2 regions of the Paenibacillus sp. FSL R10-2796 genome follow, and region 2 is predicted to be linked to the other one. Evidence: predicted binding sites of a transcription regulator. Region 2 holds the regulator's gene; the other holds the start of a gene.
What was found. Region 2 encodes NrdR, which represses ribonucleotide reductase genes. Its sites were predicted from a motif close to AACACNATATATNGTGTT; they were not measured.

Region 1 (9,668 bases), 270 kb from region 2:
TTTTTTGTGTTAAAAAGCTTAGTCAGAACACAGAGTTCACAGACCAGACACACCGCGTAAATACGTTGTTACTTACCAAATCGCAATTCCAACCTTATCTTTTTCTTTAAATACTACCTTTATCATTTCCAAAGCATTTCTTACCCTAAATTCAATAAATTCTTTATCATAGTCTGTATGTAGTTCTATAGTATCTAAAACTCATATAGTTAAAACCTCTCAATGAACATCATCAATAATAAAAAACAAGCGATCCATTGAGATAAAAGGATAAACACTTCCTCTCGATGATCGCTTGCTTTTAGTAGCTATGCATAGTCACATTTCTAGTTTTCCCACAAAACACTTATCGGCTCTACCCTTTACCCGCAACGACTATAACCGCAATTGCCACAAGTCTTACAGCCCTCAATATTAATCAGCGAGGCGCTGCCGCAGGATGGGCAAAGGTCACGGGAAGCCGTAGCATGGTTATGTCCATGATGACCACCATGTCCATCTTCCGTAGCTGACGGAACGCTCGATTTCAACTCCGCATTTAATGCTTCATTGAAATCCTCCAGCTCCAAAGTTGCTGCAATCGGAGCGGGTACATGATCATCATGAGCATTGTTCAGCACATGTGATTCCAGTGCCTTAGCTACAGCGTCAGCAATGGATTCAACACGATTCGCGCCGAAGCCGATAGCTCCTGATCCGCCAATGCCTTTCAGATGTTTGATCAACAGCTCCACTTTCTCACCATGATCTCCGTAACGGAGGAACAAGGAGCAGACACGGCCTAATGCTTCAGCCATAGCAAAGACGTCAGAACCCGCTTTACCTACATTCAGGAAGATTTCAGCCGGTATTCCATCAAGGTCATTGATCGTAATATATGCCATCCCAAATGGTGTGTTGATTTTATAGGTAGCGCCGCGCAGAACCTGCGGACGTTTTTTGTATTGTTTATCCGCCTCTTTTGTAGTCACTTGAGGCGCTGGACTTGCTGCTACAACACTTGTACTCGCTTCTACAGTAGTTGTAGCTTCTTCTGCCGCAACCGGAGCGGCTTCTTTTTTGTCTTCCTTCTTCGTGGTTTCCAGAACTTGAACGTCACGACTTCCATCGCGGTAGATCGTAACACCCTTACATCCTAGATCAAAGGCCATTTCATATAGCTCAGCCGTCTCCTCAACCGTAAAGTCAGACGGGCAGTTCGCTGTTTTGGAAATAGAGCTATCTACCCAGCGTTGGATCGCTGCTTGCGCACGGATATGATCTTTAGCTGACAGATCCATCGAAGTTACAAAGTAGTCAGGCAGCTCTTCACCCGGATGAGCTTCCAGCCACTCTTGAGCGATTGGAACAAACTGTTCATCATAGCCAAGACGACTTTGACGGAAATATTTAAAGGCAAAATAAGGCTCAATTCCCGTAGAAGTACCTACCATTGTACCTGTACTACCTGTAGGTGCTTGTGTAATCACTGTAACGTTACGCATACCATGTTCACGAATCGCTTCGCCAACCTCTGGATACGCTTCGACTATATTTTTCATAAAGCCGCTCATTAGATATTTCTCAGTATCAAAAGCTAGGAAGGAACCCTTCTCTCCAGCAATTTCTGCCGAAGCAAGGTAGGCTTCACGAGCCATAAAGCCGTATAGCTTGTCCAGAAACTCCAACGATTCCGGGCTGCCGTAACGGATGTTCAATTTAATCATCAGCTCCGCCAATCCCATGGTTCCGAGACCCACGCGGCGTTCCTTTTTCTGATTCGCTTCATTTTCCGGGAAATGATAAGGTGTTTTATCAATTACATTGTCCAGAAAACGGACCGAATAACGGGTTGTAGTCGCAAGATCTTCCCAATCTACATCATGATTTTTCTCATCGTAGAACTTGGACAGGTTCACCGCAGACAGATTGCAGACTCCCCAGCCTGGCAGGCCTTGCTCTCCACAAGGATTCGTACAAATAATCGGGTTGAAATACCAGCTGTTAGACATCTGGTTATAGTATTCCATGAACACGACGCCTGGCTCAGCAGATTTCCATGCCGATTCAATGATCGTACGCCACACGTCACGCGCTTTTACGGTGCGATAATGGATAACGTTTTTGCCGGCAGCTTTCCACTTGTCGAGATCGCCATCCCACATTTCGTTATATTCAGGATCGGTTGTATCCGGGAATACGAGATCCCAGTCCAGATCTTCTTTTACAGCCTTCATAAAACCATTGCTCACACATACCGAAAGGTTAGCATTAGTGACTTGGCCCATCGTTTGCTTCACGGTAATGAAGTCCTCAACATCGGGATGCCAGTCATTAATCATCAACATGAGCGCGCCACGACGGCTGCCGCCTTGCTCAATAAGCCCCGTAGTATAACTAAACAAACCGCCCCAAGATACGGAACCACTGGATGAACCATTAACCCCTCTAACAATCGCACGACGAGGACGCAATGAAGACAGGTTAATGCCCACACCGCCACCACGGGCCATAATCTCCGTCATTTCAGACAATGTCTGCATGATGCCGCCACGGCTGTCTTTTGGAGAAGGGATTACATAACAGTTGAACAATGTTAATTCTTCACTAGCACCTGCACCAGCCGCAATACGTCCACCCGGCACAAGCTTCCAATCATCTAGGATTGAACGGAATTTGCCCGCCCATTCTGCTTGAAGCTCAGGTGTCTTCTCTACAGAAGCCATCGCTGTGGATAGACGGTCCCACATTTCCTCAGGAGTTTTTTCTATATTAAGGGTCAACTTTTCAACATCCGATTTCACAAACTCACCGCTGCGTGTCTTTACAGTTACGATTCGACCACTGCGCTCCACAATTTCTCCGACTTCCTTAGTTGGAAACTTCGGATCATCTTTGGTCAGCACCAATACAACATCGCCTACTTTAGCATTGTTGCTGTCTGCATCCTTCCAAGCATAACGATCCAAAAATATTTTTTCACTTAGCCCTTCAAGGCGTTGCTTACGTTCCACTTTACTCAATAAAAAAACCTCCCGCATGTGTAGTAGATATTAGTTTCCGGTCCAAGGTATGGGCCCACAACAAAAACCCCCTTACCATCCTCCACTGCTTAACAGGTGTATGTAGGAAGCTCATCTTGTCAATAACAAATACCAGCTAAGCACTCTATAAAAAATACATTTTCAAGCTTTTGTCACAATATATTGTGTGCGTCAGCTTTTAAACTATACCACATATTGTATCGAAGGTCTTATTCGAAAATAGAGTCAAGTTGCCGAATTATCGCAAACGTTGCTGCTTTTTCTCGCTCTTGCTCTCTTTTTTAAAGGCTATCGTGAAAAATAAGAGGTTATGAATTCTCTCGTTTACGAGCATACTACTCTTACGAATGGTGATATAAATCCGAGCTTGAGGAGGCTGCATTATGACGCAATTATTCCGTAATTCTCTACCCCAGCAAGGGGGAACACCCGCGCCAATACTGCCTGTTCCTCTTTCTTTTGACCGGAATTGGTTGCAAGATCTGGAGCTCAAATTGGAAAAGGGCGGCCCATGGGGAGACTACCGTTTATCTAAGCTTGCCGTACAAGGAGAGGAAACAGGTCTAGTAACGAGCTTCGATGAGCTGCAATGTATGAAGCATTTATCCGGCTTGTCCCCACTTCCCCATCAGCTGGATACAGCGCATAAGGTTCTGTTCGAAATGTCAGGCCGCGCGATTCTTGCAGATGAGGTTGGACTGGGCAAGACCATTGAAGCAGGACTGGTGCTCAAAGAATATCTGGTACGCGGTCTTGTCTCCAAAGTGCTTATTCTCGTACCTGCTTCTCTAGTATTGCAATGGGTTCGTGAGCTAAATGCGAAATTTGGCATCACTGCTGTCGCTCAGAAAAAAGCCTATTCTTGGGGCAACGCCATAGTCGTCGCATCGATGGATACCGCCAAACGAGATCCTCATAAGGAAATCTTGCTGGAAAATGAATACGATATGTTGATCATTGATGAAGCTCACAAGCTGAAGAATAAAAAATCGACCAATTATCTATTTGTACAGCAATTACGCAAAAAATATTGCCTGCTGCTCACCGCGACTCCCGTTCAGAATGATCTGGGCGAACTCTTTAATCTGATCACTATACTGAAGCCGGGGCAACTTGGAAATCAGGGCGATTTTGCCTCGAATTTCGTGGTTGATAAACGCCAGCCCAAGAATGAAGGTCAACTGCGGGACGAGCTTTCGAAGGTCATGATCCGCAATCGCCGTGGTGAAGGTCCAGTTAATTTCACGAAACGAAAAGTCCGTAATATCCCCTTAGTTCTCTCCCAAGAAGAGAAAGATTTGTATAACAGTGTTACTTCCTTTGTCAAAGACCAGTATCAGGAATCCGGCGGCAATCTTAGCAGCATGCTTTCTCTGGTAACCCTTCAACGTGAGGTGTGCAGCAGCCGGGATGCCGTCTTTATCACTTTAGTTAATTTGATCAAAAAGCTGCCTGCGGATTCCCCAAAAAGAGACCGGATGATGGAGCTGCTACAGACCCTCCGTACCGTTAAAACAAACACTAAAGCTGAAACAACCTTAGCCCTCATTCAAGAAATGAATGAAAAGGTCATCGTTTTCACGGAATATCGAGCAACTCAAGAGTATTTACTACAGTATTTCCGTGAACATGGGCTGATGTGTGTCTCTTATTCCGGCGGAATGAACCGTGGAAAAAAAGATTGGATGATGGATCTTTTCCGCGGCCGCGCTCAAGTTATGATTGCAACGGAAGCCGGTGGTGAAGGAATTAACCTGCAATTTTGCCACCATATGATCAACTTTGATCTGCCCTGGAATCCCATGCGCGTGGAGCAACGTATCGGACGTGTCCATCGGTTAGGGCAAGAAAATGACGTAGTGATCTACAACTTGTCTACGCAAGGCACGATTGAAGAACATATCCTGCATCTGCTGCATGAAAAAATCAATATGTTTGAAATGGTGATTGGCGGGCTGGATGTAATCCTGGAACGTTTTGAAAAGAAGGAATCGCTGGAGAAAAGTTTATACAAAATCATGCTCGAATCCCGCTCCGACGAAGAATTGCGGCATGAGCTGGACCATATTGGTGAATCCCTCAGTGAATTGACACAGGGTATTAAAAAAGAAAGTGGGACTGCGACATGACCCTCACCGCACAGGAAGTACGCAAGCATGTGATGGACTATCTTGAAGCCACTGAATGCTCCATCATTGAGGCTTCGCCCCTTCACGTAACTGTGAAATTATCACCTAGAGCTGACAAAATGCTTACCGACCGGCCGTATTATTGGGGATTCGTGGAGCGCACAGGTGTAGATCCTGAGACCCTTTCTTTCACCTTTGTTTTTGATCCGGAAAAATACGACAGTCAAGCTGCAGTAGAGGTTCCCCCCATTGCAAATCGTAGTGCTGGCATTTTGAATCAAGTTGTCACCGGAAGCCTAACTACAGGCGGAACAAACGATGCAGAGGCCAGCACTGACTTACTCGAATCCGCCTCCCCGGGCTCAGAAGCAGTGAATGCTCCATCTACTGACCCGGAGGAAAGTATCCTAGCCCGCTACTTCGGCATTGTGCCGGCACTCCCACGAATTGGGCCAGGAATGATCCGCAGAGAGGATATTATTTACGGAAGCAAGCGATTGCAACAGATTTGGAACGCCGCTCGGGACGAAGGGAAATGCCTTTACTTATTTGAGGACCCGGGCAGCAGGCAGCGAAACACGCTGTTCTCTGCCGCTTACGAGCCATGGCTTAGTGTCTGCTATAAAGTGGAGATGAGCTGCGATTTGAAACGTGAAGAACTCCATTATCTTGGCATCTCCCTAACAAAGGGAACCATCATTGATGACTTTAATGCAAAAGTTTCCACAAAAGAGATGATGCCACGCTTACCGGAAAATGTGCATATCCAGCCTTATGAAATGACAGTAGCAGCCGCTACCGACTTATTGGAAACTCATCTTACCGCTCAGTTAGCCGAACTGGACTACACTTGGGCAGAACAGGCACGTGAGCGGCTAAGGGTTGAACTGGACATCATTGATGTCTATTATGGAGAGTTGCTGAAGGAGCCTGACGAAGAAAAACGCCTAGCGACTCAAGAGCAGTATAATCGGCGTCGACAAGAGACCATTTGGCAATATGAGCCGCAAATCGCAGTTTCTGCGGTGACCTATGGACTGTTTCATCTGCGGAGCCTATAGAATGCGACCCTACTCGCTAAAAGCAGGCAAAAAAACAAGGGAAATGCCGCCTTCCGGCGCGACAGCAAGCAACAGCCTTTTTATAGCTTGTCCTCTACAATAAAAAGGAAGCTTTTACTTTCTGATATTTCATAACAAAGAAAGGTGAACGACGCCATGAAAATAAGTGTACGGCGGAGGCTGCTTCTTGCAGGTCAAAGCTGCTTCCTCCTGCTTCTATGCATCGGACTCATCGCAACGAGCTCCGGTTCCTCTTCTGCGCTTGCCGCTTCCAGAGTAAGTGTAGTTGATTCAGTCACACAGGATTTGATACCTGTACTGCAGATGGATATCTTACCTTCACCCGGTACGGTCCAAGAATTTGCCAAGAGTACACTGAACAAGCTCGCAGCAGAAGCTCCATTTACAGCCTGGAAGGACGCAGGAATAGAATATTATCCTCTGGGTCCAGGTACTCATAGCTGGCTTGTCAACGTTATGAAAGGTGAACAGCGGATCGGCTACATGATCATTTCCGCTACGGATCAAGGTGGTTATATGCTTAGCGAATATGGAGCTGGCACTTACGGACTCCCCTATAGTTTATTAGAACTGCGCCAATTTTTGGTGCAGGAAGGACTTATACCTTCATCTTATACCGGAAAAATAAAACTCACAGCCTTATATGCACCACTTCTACCCGTATGGAAAATCGTCATTGACGATAAGACAATATTTATCAATGCTTCCGTGCCGCAAGTTTTACCGTGGACGCTAAGTAAAGCGGAAGAAGTGCTTAAAGGACAGCAGACAGAAACGGATGTAATCACTAACCTAACTACTGATTTGTCTCCGCTTTCTGCCTATCAAAGCGGGGGAACAGATGATCCTTATAAAGATATCATGTGGTTGACCTCCCCAAAACTGCTTGCTGTAGGCGGTGACAATATCGCCGCACTGATTCGTCCCAAGGAAAGTATTGCTTATCAAGCCGCTGGCCGAAATGATATCGTAGGGGCACCTTTCATGATTACAGGTTATCAAAACTGGTTGCCTGCTTCGAATAAAACAAAAGCAATAAACAACATGCCTACCGTTTACGCAGCATCAGGGCCAGAAGGAAGACGGTATTTGCCACTCACTGCCTTGCAGGCTATAGGAACACTGCACAAGCTGCCCGACAGAAATATCTATAACTAAACATAACAAATAACCTTCCGCTGCCACGCTCGATTAGGCACTGGAAGGTTATTTGTTATTTGTGAAATTCAATCCTTGTCACTGTGGCTCCATTTGCTTCGCCAGATCGACCAACCAAGCGGAAGCATACCGAACCATTTTTGTGACCACGGCTGCTTTGTAGCCGCTCTACGAGCATGAATGGCACGCGGATCCTCGATATAAACAACTACCTTCTCAGTGATATACTTCACAAGCTCATCGCCGCCGGAAGCCATTTGTAACACCTCCTACATTGTAAGTGAATTAAGATAGCCAGCGTCGTTCCATGCTCTTAGTGTGCACCACCGAGCATATATCTAAACTCTTGTCTCGAATTGTTCGAATAGGTTTACCTATTAAAGCACAATCTAACAAAGAATCTAGGGCACGAGGTTATTCACATGCAAGGAGGAGTTCATTTGAACAATGGGAGAAATAAAGCTTATTCCAAGACAGCAGCTGCAATATGTAGCTTGCGTATTACTTTAACCACAGTTGGACTTCTAATGCTGTTTATGGGGAGTGCATATGCTTCTGCAACTCCATCCAAACCCGTAGTGAATGATGAACGTCAGCATCTCTTAAGCCACGGTCACCGGATGATCTTAATTGACGCAGGACATGGGGGGATCGACGGAGGAACTTCCTACGGGAACATTCTTGAAAAGGATATTACATTAGATATCTCACGCCGATTATTTCTGCTGCTGCGCAGCGATGGATTTGACGTTGCCTTAAATCGTAATGGAGATTACGCCCCAAGCGATGAGAACCGCTGGCTGCGCAGTAAATCCCGGCATCTGCGCGACCTTGCCCAGCGTAAAGAGCTGGCTGAGACATTACCAGCTACTGTAGTCGTCAGCATCCATGTTAACTGGGCACCTTCACCATCCAAGCATGGTCCGCTTGTATTATATCGCCAAGAAGGGCGCAGCTATATCCTCGCCCAGACCATTCAGCAACAATTAAACAGTCTCTATAATATCCAGGCAGAGACAAGACCGGGTAAACCTTTTTATTTACTCAACAAAATAACCGCCACAACCGTAATTGTTGAGGCGGGTTTTGTAAGCAGTCCGACAGATCGCGAAAAGCTGTGCACCCCTAAAGGGCAACAAGAAATTGCTGAAGCAATTGCTGGCGGCATAGTAGCTTATCTTATGGAAGTGTAGGATTCGAGTTCCATTTCATTTCGTTTTTAACGAGATCAGAAATGCCTATAAATTCAACATCATCTTTTATTTGCTCCACACCGCTGCGGATGCCTGCGGCGGTTTCTTTTCCATATACACCAACATGACCAATGGTTACGCAGAATCGTTGATCCTTCGCCAGATTATTTACTAGACCCATTTGTTTCAGGACATGATTAGCTGTGTGTGTATCATCCAAAAAGATATGGTTCTCTACGCGCGGCAGCCCCATTCGATAAGCCATATTGCCAGCAACAGAACGGTAGTTGGTCTTACTGTCCACAAAAAACAATCCCCGCTCTTTGCAGACGGCTAAAATCACACCCATAATCCGTTCGTCCCCGGTAATCTTAGAGCCCATATGGTTGTTTATACCGATAGCATAAGGCACATTATCGAGCGCGGCTTCCACCTTTTGACGCACTTCTTCATCAGACATCTTAGCCAGTATAGCTCCCGGTCCAAGCCATTTAGGATTACCCTGGCGGGGCTCCATTGGCAAATGGACCAGAACATCATCTCCGCGTTCATGCGCGCGTGTGGCGTCCTTCACAGATGTAGGCAAAAAGGGCATAACCGCCACAGTAAGCTTTATTGGCAGCGAAAACATTTCATCCGTCCCCTTCATGCCATTGCCGAAATCGTCAATAATAATTACGACCTTATTACGTTGAGATGTCTTCTCTTTACTTGGTGTGTTTGTAGGGTTGTCTCTGGACTCGGCAGCTGAAACAGACGGTGCCATGGGAGCGATTAAAGTAGCCATTAGAGCAGCAACAGCAATCCAAATTAGTAAATAACGATTAAACTTTCGACTGTCCTTCATCAAGAGGAACGCCTCCTTCGTCTTAAACAATTGTTCTCATTGTTTGGTTCACGAAGGTTAAATATGTACGAGGAGGGTTCGCAATAATTTACAATCGGGCTTTTTCTATTGTCCCCGCGCGTCTGCGGCAAGAATTGCTTCCAGCACATCCACAGCTTGAACTTCAAAGGGCATATTCCAGATGGGGCTATCCTCAGAACAGCTAGCTTCCGCCACCATCATCAATGGATCAATAT
Region 2 (9,668 bases):
AGTGATTACGGTCTCTCGCAGAATCTGAATATTCCGCGTAAGGAAGCCGCGCAATTTATTGAACAGTATTTTGAGGTTTATCAGGGTGTGCGCCGCTATATGGACGATATTGTAGTGGAGGCACGAAAGTATGGTTATGTGACCACATTGCTCGAACGTCGCCGTTATCTGCCGGAGATTAATGCGAAGAACTTTAATCTGCGCTCTTTTGCGGAGCGGACAGCAATGAATACACCTATACAGGGAACAGCAGCGGATATAATCAAGCTGGCGATGGTGCATATGGACAAGGCGTTATTTGATCGTGGGCTTAAGAGCCGTATGCTGCTTCAAGTACACGATGAGCTTGTATTCGAGGTGCCAGAGGATGAAATGGAGCTTATGAAGACGCTTTTGCCGGAAGTAATGGGTGGAGCCCTAAAGTTATCTGTGCCGCTTAAGGCAGAGGTCAGCTTTGGAAGTAACTGGTACGAGGCGAAATAGACTCCCTTTAAGGTGTGCATATCAGCTATAATGTAGTTGAGGTGAAGACATCATGCCGGAATTACCGGAAGTAGAGACAGTCAAGAGAACACTTAATGAGTTAGTTAATGGAAAGCAGATAGAGAATGTAACCGTCCGGTTGGCGCGGATTATTCAGCGTCCGGATGATATTCAGGCTTTTGCCCACCTGCTGGCAGGTCATAGCATTGTAAAAGTTGAACGAAGAGGAAAGTTTTTGCGTATTGTGCTGGATGGTCTGGTGCTTGTGTCACATTTACGGATGGAAGGCCGTTACGGACTTTTTTCAAATGATGACCCACTGGACAAGCATACACATGTGATTTTTCATTTTACGGATGGAACTGAGCTGCGTTACACGGATGTTCGCCAATTCGGGACAATGCATCTTTTTCAGATGGGAGAAGATCTTCAGCTGCCGCCTTTAAATAAGCTGGGGCAGGAGCCGCTGGAGCCTTCTTTTACACCGGAGAGGTTTAAGCAGATCGTGTCCGGTAAAAGCACCAAAATTAAATCGCTGCTGCTTAATCAGGAATATATCGTCGGCATCGGCAATATTTATGTAGATGAGTCGTTGCACCGTGCGGGTATCCATCCTGAAGACAGCGCCAAAGCGCTCACGGACAATCAATTGGACAAGCTGCATCATGCTATTGTAAGCACGCTGGCCGAAGCGGTTAACGCCGGAGGTTCATCTGTTAAGTCATATGTTAATGGCCAAGGTGAGAGCGGTACGTATCAGCAGCAGCTATTGATTTACGGTCGTAAGGATCAGCCGTGTAGTAACTGCGGAACGATGATTGAGAAGACGGTTGTAGGCGGTCGTGGCACGCATTATTGTCCAAATTGCCAGCGTCCGACTGTTCACTGAATTTGTTGAAATAATAAGGTTGGCACCCACTACTTGTCCCGCCCATATACTGTGTGAAGAATGCTTAATAGAGAACGGAAGCTGAAACGATAAAATTTCAGTTTTCCGGTTCTTCACAGGAGGGATTGCGGGTGCTCAGCCCATTATTTTCACTGCTATTGCTAGCGTTTGCCTTGAGTTTGGATGGTTTTGGTGTAGGAATTACATATGGGCTGCGTAAAATGAAAATACCACTGCTCTCCGTTCTGATTATCTCGCTCTGTTCGGGGGTAGTTATCTGTGTATCGATGCAGGTTGGGGTTTTGCTTGCCAAGGTAGTGTCTCCGAATGCAGCTTCTATAGTTGGTGCAGTTATACTTGTGCTAATGGGGTGCTGGTCGCTTGTTCAGATGCTGATGCAGAAAGAGAAAGATGCAGATGGCGGACGTAAAGCTGAAACGGTAGATAAGGGCTCATTTTCCGAGCAGGCTTGGGCAGAGGTAGCTGCTGATTCTGAAGCGGGTACAGAACCTGTTATGAATGATGAACCGTTGAAATCAGCTGTTTTTTCACTTGAGCTTCGCCGTTTGGGGATCGTAGTACAGATCTTGCGTACCCCGTCTTCTGCGGATATGGATGCCTCAGGAAGCATCTCTTCGATGGAAGCGATGATACTGGGGATTGCGCTCTCTCTGGATGCTTTTGGGGCTGGACTTGGCGCAGCGCTGCTTGGCTTCAATCCGATATGGACATCACTTACAATAGCTTTGTTTAGTGGTACATTTCTATTGCTGGGTATGAAGACTGGACTTAGATTTGCCGGGAACTACTGGATGAAGCATGCTGCCGCATTACCAGCGTTATTATTAATTGCAATGGGAATACTGAAGCTATTATGAGGTGAGTACATGATTATAGGCTTAACCGGAGGAATCGCATCCGGAAAAAGCACAGTGTCTGCACTGCTTGTGAACAAGGGAGCGAGGCTGGTTGATGCCGATGTGATCGCCAGAGAAGTTATGCTTCCCGGGCATGAAGTGTTGGCTGCTGCTGCTAAGCAATTCGGAAAAGAGATCCTTTTTACGGATGGAACACTGAATAGGGCCAAATTAGGTGAAATCGTCTTTCAAGATCCTGTGGCCCTGCAAACCTTGAACAATTTGACGCATCCTGCCATCCGGCAGGAAATCAAAGACCGTATGTACAGCATGGAGCAGGAAGAGCCGAAGCGGCTTATTATTGTGGATATTCCGCTTCTTTTTGAATCAGGGCTTGAGACCCTGTTCCATGAGATTGTAGTAGTGTACGTTCCCCGTGATATGCAAATTGCTCGATTAATGGAACGTAATAGGCTCTCTTTAGAAGAAGCAGAAGCGCGATTGAATGCACAGATGGATATTGAACAGAAACGTAATAAAGCGGACTACATCATCGACAACAGTGGCGATCTTGCGTACACTGAGCAACAGGTTGCTGTTTTTTGGGACAGGCTGGGTTTATCATGAAATGGCTACGTAAAAAAAGAGTACTGCTTCTGCTATTTGTGGGTTTTACGGCAATATTGTTTCTGAGCACTAACTGGATGTCGTGGTTTTATCCCATCCATTTTAAAGATGAGATTCGCAAGCACAGCATCACTTATGAGATAGACCCGTTTCTTGTAACCGCGATTATTCGTGTAGAAACGAACTTCAAAACTGGACGAGAATCCAAAAAAGGCGCACTAGGGCTGATGCAGCTTATGCCGGATACCGCGAAGTGGGCGCTGGAAAAGGCCAAGCTTCCAAACGTATCTATGGAAGAACTCAAGCATGAGCCTTCGGCTAATATTGAACTGGGTACATGGTATCTTTCAACTTTATCCCGTCAGTTCGAAGGTAAACGTACAGCAATTATCGCAGCCTATAATGCTGGGCCCGGAAAAGTTCAACGCTGGTTGGACGAAGGGGTCTGGGATGGGACAGATGCAACCATTAAAGATATTCCCATTGGTGAAACCAGGCATTATGTACAGCGCGTTAATTATTACTATGATCAGTACACGGACATTTACAAAGAATTTTAATTTCTACCGTGTTATGTATAAAAAGAAGTATTAAACGACCTGTAGGTCGTTTAATACTTCTTCAAAAAGCTTATGTTGGTCAGGTTATTTGTATTGACCTGCCAGTTGTTGTTCTGCCAGGGTTACAAGACGTTTAGTGATGTAACCACCGATCGAACCATTTTCATAAGAAGTTTTATTGCCTTGGTAACCATCTGGGGAAAGCGTGATTCCTAGTTCTTGGGCAACTTCGTATTTAAGTTGTTCCAAGGCACCGCGGGAATTTGGAGCTACAAGGTTATTGGAGTTGTTGCTTTGGCTCATTGCTGTTCACCTCCTCTGTTGGTAACTGTATTATGTGCCGGACTTGCCATTATCATTACAAGAAAAAAACGGTGATTTCTGGAAATAATAAAAAAGCCGTTCAAAAGCCGGATTTATAACGTTCCGGGACCAAACCATTATGTATTAGGAAGTGATGAAGCTTATGAAATGCCCTTACTGTGATCACACAAATACTAAAGTGCTGGACTCGCGACCAGCGAATGAAAATAAGTCAATCCGTCGTAGGCGTGAATGTGAGCGTTGCAGCAAACGTTTCACTACTTTTGAAATGATTGAAGAAACGCCACTCATTGTAATTAAAAAAGACGGCAGCCGTGAGGAATTCAGTCGTGATAAAATACTCCGTGGTCTCATCCGTGCTTGTGAGAAACGGCCGGTTTCTGTGGAACGTCTAGAAAAGATCGTGTCCGAGGTTGAGAAATCTCTGCGCGGCATCGCCGTTGCGGAAGTGGAAAGCCAACAGATTGGTGAATTCGTGATGGAGCAGCTCTACCCAGTAGATGAAGTGGCTTACGTTCGTTTTGCGTCCGTATATCGCCAGTTCAAGGATATTAATATGTTCATGAAGGAACTCAAGGGGCTGCTATCCAAGAGTACGGGAGAATTAGAGGGATTATAGGTTTTTGTCCAGTTAGGGCGTTACAGCCAATCCTAGAGTCTGTTAGGAGTGCTTGTACTGGTTTGTTTCCTCTGAGTTTTGAGCGGGGAATTTGAGTGGAAAAATGAATTTTAAAAAAAAGTGTTGACATAGAGGGCGATTTTTTATATTATATAGAAGTCGCCTACGACGCTTGAGTTTATCGGAACAACTCAATTACGACCAAACTAAAATTAAAAAATGTATGATTACATACATCTGAAATTTCAGTTTGGGGCCATAGCTCAGCTGGGAGAGCGCATCGCTGGCAGCGATGAGGTCAGGGGTTCGATCCCCCTTGGCTCCACCAAACATCATATGGACTCTTAGCTCAGTTGGTAGAGCAGTAGACTCTTAATCTATTTGTCCAGGGTTCGAGCCCCTGAGAGTCCATCCTAAAGAAACGGCAGAAATGCCGTTTCTTTGTTGTTTGGGGAAGAGTGACTTTTTATTTGGTTTTGATCGTGGTATAGTTTGGGTAGATAAAACGTACAATGCAAAGAGAGTCGTGCGGAAACACGACTCCCAGTGCAATAGCCGCTTTTAAGGGCGGCGGCTTCGGAAGTTTAGTCAGGAAATAGACCGCATTCCTTTGCGAGAGGGCGGTCTATTTCTTTTTGAGGTAGTTGAGCAGTGCAATAATGAACATGCCGAACATGAACATCAATGACAATTGCTGGCTCCAATTACAGACAATCCATATCTAAAGAAACAGCAAGATGCTGTTTCTTTTTTTGTTCCCATTTATTAATTATCATTAAATCCATTAAACTCCTGAAGCATTTGAATAAAGGTTTCAAGCTGTTGATTATCCCATTGAGCTATGCGCTCATAAAATATGAATTCCTTATCCTGCAGCGCATCAAAGGTTTTTTGTCGTCCAAGTTCAGTGAGTGTAAGAAGGATGGCTCGACGATCATTAGGAGAGTCTTCTCTTCTAACATAACCCAAATTTTCGAGTTGCTTGATGAGACGGCTGACTGAACTACGATCCATAGCCGTTGATTCTGCCAACACAGAGGCGCTTGTTGGTCCATAAGAGTACAGCCAACGGACTATATGGAAAGCAGCAGGCTGTATAGATGAATCGAAAGCGGCAGCAGTTCTGACATTTAGGGCATGCGAAGCGCTAATGAGAGCACTAATTTGTCCACCTAGCTTCAGTTCTAATTGTCCTCTCAACGTGTCTTTACGTTCAGTATTCATTGTTTTAACCACCTACCCTTGTATTTTAAAGTTGTCATACATCTATTTAGTTGACATATGTCAATCATCAACATATAGTTGATATATATCAATTATATGATTTGGACAATACGCTGTCAAAATGAAATTGCCCCTGATGAATTCCTGATATAAAGGAGAATGTAGATGATGACAAAGCCGATTATTGTAATTACTGGAGCTACAAGCGGTTTGGGACAACTCGTTGCACTTGAAATGGCAAAGCAGGGTGCCCATCTTGTTCTAACTGCAAGGAGTAAAACCCGTTCGGAAGTAACTGAAAAAATGATAAAGGAGAGCGTACCAGCAGCCGAAATTAGTTTTTTCTACGGAGATTTATCTTCAATGAGGGATGTCACTAGGTTAGGACAAGAAATATCTAGTGTTTTTCCGAAGATAGACGTGTTAATAAATAACGCAGGGCTTCATGGGTTTGAACAGCGGATAACTGCCGATGGATTCTCAGAAATGATGGCTGTGAACTATTTTGCACCATGGTTATTGACGCAAACCTTAGAACGTTCTTTGAGAGCAGCAGGAAATGCAAAAATTATAAATGTTGCTTCGGAAGCTTCACGCCGGCATGGAGTACTAAAGTTGCCAGAAGATTTGCTCAATACAGCTTCTTTTACTTCCAGAGGATCTTCTGAGATTTATGGGAAAACCAAACTGCTAAACATTATGTTTACCAGTGAGCTTGCACGCCGCTGGGCGGGAACGGGAATTCGCGTTCATGCATTGAATCCGGGCTTTAACGTTACAGGTCTCGGGCGTGAACTTTGGTTTTCTTCGATGCTTAAGCACTTATTGAATTTCTTTCGTATTGGCGATCCTCGTAAAGGAGCGGAGATCATTATTCGTTTAATGACCGATCCTAAGTATCAAGAGAGCAGTGGGGGATATTTTAACGTTGGGACAGGCAATCCCATTGTACCCGTACAACCGGGAGGAGATAAGGTAATGGAAAATAAATTATGGAACGATACGCAAGACATTTTGCAGCAGAAAGGTTTCTTTGGAAACTGATTTAATTAGTGAAACTAACCTCATGTCCGTTCGAATCACCCATTCATGATCCTGCGGACTGTATAGCTCTTATTTTCTTTATTTAGTGAAATTAGTCGAGTGATCGGACCGTAGCGCACTTATTTCCTCTCCAGTAGCAGTATTTTGTTTTGAAAAGACTAAATAAGTGCGTAGGAGTCCGATAGCTTGGGAAAACGCCCCATAATGAGAAAATAAGAGCACCTCGGTCCGTTGTATCTCAACATTCCGCCAGTCCGACATTTTATAGTACTACGATCAGAAATAGACCGATCCCTTGTGAGAGTATCCCGTTCCATTTTGAGGTGAAAAACATAGAAATGACATAGCAAATGGAGTGCAAACTGGCAACAGTTTTGGCACTCCATTTTTGTTGTTATATCAACGTTTGTAGTGAATATTTCTCGAAAATTGGCTAATAAATAGGTAAGGGATATTTAATTGTAATGAATTCATTACAATTTAAAAATGACGTCAATTTCTGTGTCAATTCATAAGTCAATAAAGCTGTCAATTTCTGTGTCAATTGTTATTGTTTTATTTTCATTATCGGTTTAATATTATTAAAATCATAATATCAGTGTTTGGAGGGATAAGGCAAATGAAATTTATTAAACCGAAAGAAAAAACGGTCAATAAAACCATCTGGGAGGTATCCGATCGAACCAAACACACCGTCAAATTTTATGCCGAATATACAGGCTTCAGTGAAGACGAGGTGGTCGATACCTTTTTACTGAATATTTTGGATGATCCCGACTTTATCGCATGGATTCAGAAGAAGCGGCGGAACACTCGAATTGCAAAGCAGCTCTTTCCAGAAGAAGCCGTAAAGGAGAGCGCAAGTGGGGAAAATTAAGCGATTGGCTACGCTTAGGGACAACTTGGTGGATGTTCCTTTACCTAGTGTGGAAGAATTGGAACAGCGAAAAAGCGACTACCCTCAGTTAGCGCCCATGCAATTTGCTAAAAAGTATCGCAGACTGTACGATCCCACTTCTTTTGTGTGGAAGGGAAAGACCTTTTCCATTCAACTCAATACATGCACCAACCCTTTTTGTCGGTGGTTTGGCATGCCGCAAACCATCATTGGAAAATCAACAAGAAAACCGATTTATCGTTATCGTTTAAAAGGAAATCCCAAAGAAAAAGACCAGCGAATCGTTTGTAATGCAGAAGAACCACTGCCACGTACGGGCTATTTGACGTGGGGGTGTAACAGCGTGACCTTGTCAAACTGGGCAGCCGTAGAAGAAATCAAACGTTTGGTGACCCAAAACAGCGTACAAAACATCGACGAGACGTATGTTTTTCATCGCGAAGCATGCTTAAATGCAGCGCTAACCCCACTCAAACAACCAAAGTCCTTTTATAAACGGGGGACAAGCAGTAGTAACTCGCAGAAGTGGCAATGCAAGACCTGTCTGAAGTTAACGAACGTTCTTCCCGATCAACGGAGATCATTTAACTACCACCAGCAGCGAAACGAAGTGCTGTATATGTTTGCTAAAAACTTAACCGCTAGAACGCCTGTAAAGCGCACCTGCGAGATTTTAGAAATCGGCTCCAGTACCTACTACGCAAAGTTGGAACTGCTCTATAAACGGTGTCTAGAATTTCTAGAGAAGCATGAAGCGAAGCCATTGCAGGATAAGACCTTTAAAAGGATCTGGATCAACACTGATAAAATTCTGTATCACTTGAACAACGTTCGAAAAAAAGGACATGGCAAGTATCGCTACGATAACCTCGAAGATAACCTCATGCAAACTCATATTGTCGTAAGCGCAGATGTACATTCCCACTACGTGTTTGCTTCGGATTTAGCCTATGACTGGGACATTTCGTTAACCGACATCGAAAGAGACACCTTGTTGTATAAAGATGATCATCTGGATGAATCTTCACGTAAAAATGCACGCCTGCGATTTTCCTTTGCTCCGCAGCCCCCTACATCCCTGGATTTACAAACCACCGAAGAGTATGTGAACGAATTCAAAACGTTTGAACGTCGGAAAGCCTACATTGACGGACTTCATGTCAATTCCACCTATACGACATTTGCGCAGTTTTGGCTGCTCAAACAGAAGATTAACGCCAAAGAATGGCGTTTTGTGACCGATGAAGATTCTTCGATTTCCACCGCATTATACCGCGCTTTTCAAAGGGAAGTGCGAATCGGCGAAGCACATCATTTTCTATGCAAGATGGATCGGACCAAAACCAGAGCGCAAGCCTTTCGGGAGTTTCAAGAGGGGAAGGCGGATTTACAGGCATGGGCGCTAAGCAGCGGAGTCTCAGCAGATACCATTAGCCAATTGGCCTATCTGTACTTAAAAGAAAAATTTGAAGTCCACCGTTTTGATGAAGAAATCGTTGTCGAAGGGAATCTCTACCGCAGGTGGGCGAAGCGCTCGTTTCCACATCCGTTGCCGACGAGAGATAAAGGCTGGTTTACAGTGGATGCTTTGACCGATTTGTCGGCATATGAACCTGAGCAACTCGTACAGATGGTACTGCAAGTTAGCGACCATGCCACGAATGCCTTTATTCAAATGGCGCGCAGGCGTCTCAGCATTTTAGAACGTCCTTTGGTGACCACCAGAGGCGACGGAAAAAGTTATATCTACGCCAATTTCAATCCCAAATATGCTCAAATGGCAATTACGATCCTTCGCACCTTCTACAATTTTTGTATGCCATACAAAACGAAGGACAAAGTCCCCTTAACGCCAGCACAGCGTCTCGGTATTGCTGGACGAAAGTATGAAATCAAGGATATTATCTACTTTTCGTAATCAAAAACTCTGTTAAAACTTATTGTTGATAATTGATATATTTGAGGCTTATCCCATTACCGCTTCAAGCGGGATGGAAACCAACGTGTTAAAGGGGTTAACACATTCAAAATGTTAATAACTATCATAGACGTTTAAATCGTTGGCTTGACTATTTTAATGGTATATCAACCAAGTATATGCAACATTACTTGGCTTGGTTTCGTTATTTAGATAACAAGGAAT

Region 1: NST58_RS11710 (adenosylcobalamin-dependent ribonucleoside-diphosphate reductase) is a predicted target of NrdR. The motif match lies at 3,175-3,192, and genes of this name have one in related genera.

The regions. Positions count from the first base shown of each region.
Region 1 covers NZ_CP150178.1:2,620,042-2,629,709, reverse strand. The annotation lists gene NST58_RS11710 (adenosylcobalamin-dependent ribonucleoside-diphosphate reductase) at 363-3,020, opposite strand; gene NST58_RS11705 (SNF2-related protein) at 3,407-5,152, shown strand; gene NST58_RS11700 (YqhG family protein) at 5,149-6,213, shown strand; gene NST58_RS11695 (hypothetical protein) at 6,370-7,392, shown strand; gene NST58_RS11690 (YqzE family protein) at 7,461-7,649, opposite strand; gene NST58_RS11685 (N-acetylmuramoyl-L-alanine amidase) at 7,833-8,585, shown strand; gene NST58_RS11680 (divergent polysaccharide deacetylase family protein) at 8,572-9,432, opposite strand; gene NST58_RS11675 (glycerol dehydrogenase) at 9,538-9,668, opposite strand, start outside.
Region 2 covers NZ_CP150178.1:2,346,379-2,356,046, forward strand. The annotation lists gene polA (DNA polymerase I) at 1-483, shown strand, start outside; gene mutM (DNA-formamidopyrimidine glycosylase) at 536-1,372, shown strand; gene NST58_RS10425 (manganese efflux pump) at 1,504-2,250, shown strand; gene coaE (dephospho-CoA kinase) at 2,260-2,856, shown strand; gene NST58_RS10435 (lytic transglycosylase domain-containing protein) at 2,853-3,416, shown strand; gene NST58_RS10440 (alpha/beta-type small acid-soluble spore protein) at 3,501-3,719, opposite strand; gene nrdR (transcriptional regulator NrdR) at 3,883-4,359, shown strand; tRNA gene NST58_RS10450 (tRNA-Ala) at 4,612-4,687, shown strand; tRNA gene NST58_RS10455 (tRNA-Lys) at 4,698-4,770, shown strand; gene NST58_RS10460 (MarR family transcriptional regulator) at 5,125-5,583, opposite strand; gene NST58_RS10465 (SDR family NAD(P)-dependent oxidoreductase) at 5,749-6,627, shown strand; gene NST58_RS10470 (hypothetical protein) at 7,247-7,504, shown strand; gene NST58_RS10475 (insertion element protein) at 7,491-9,443, shown strand; partial or broken gene NST58_RS10480 (IS1595 family transposase) at 9,489-9,668, shown strand, end outside.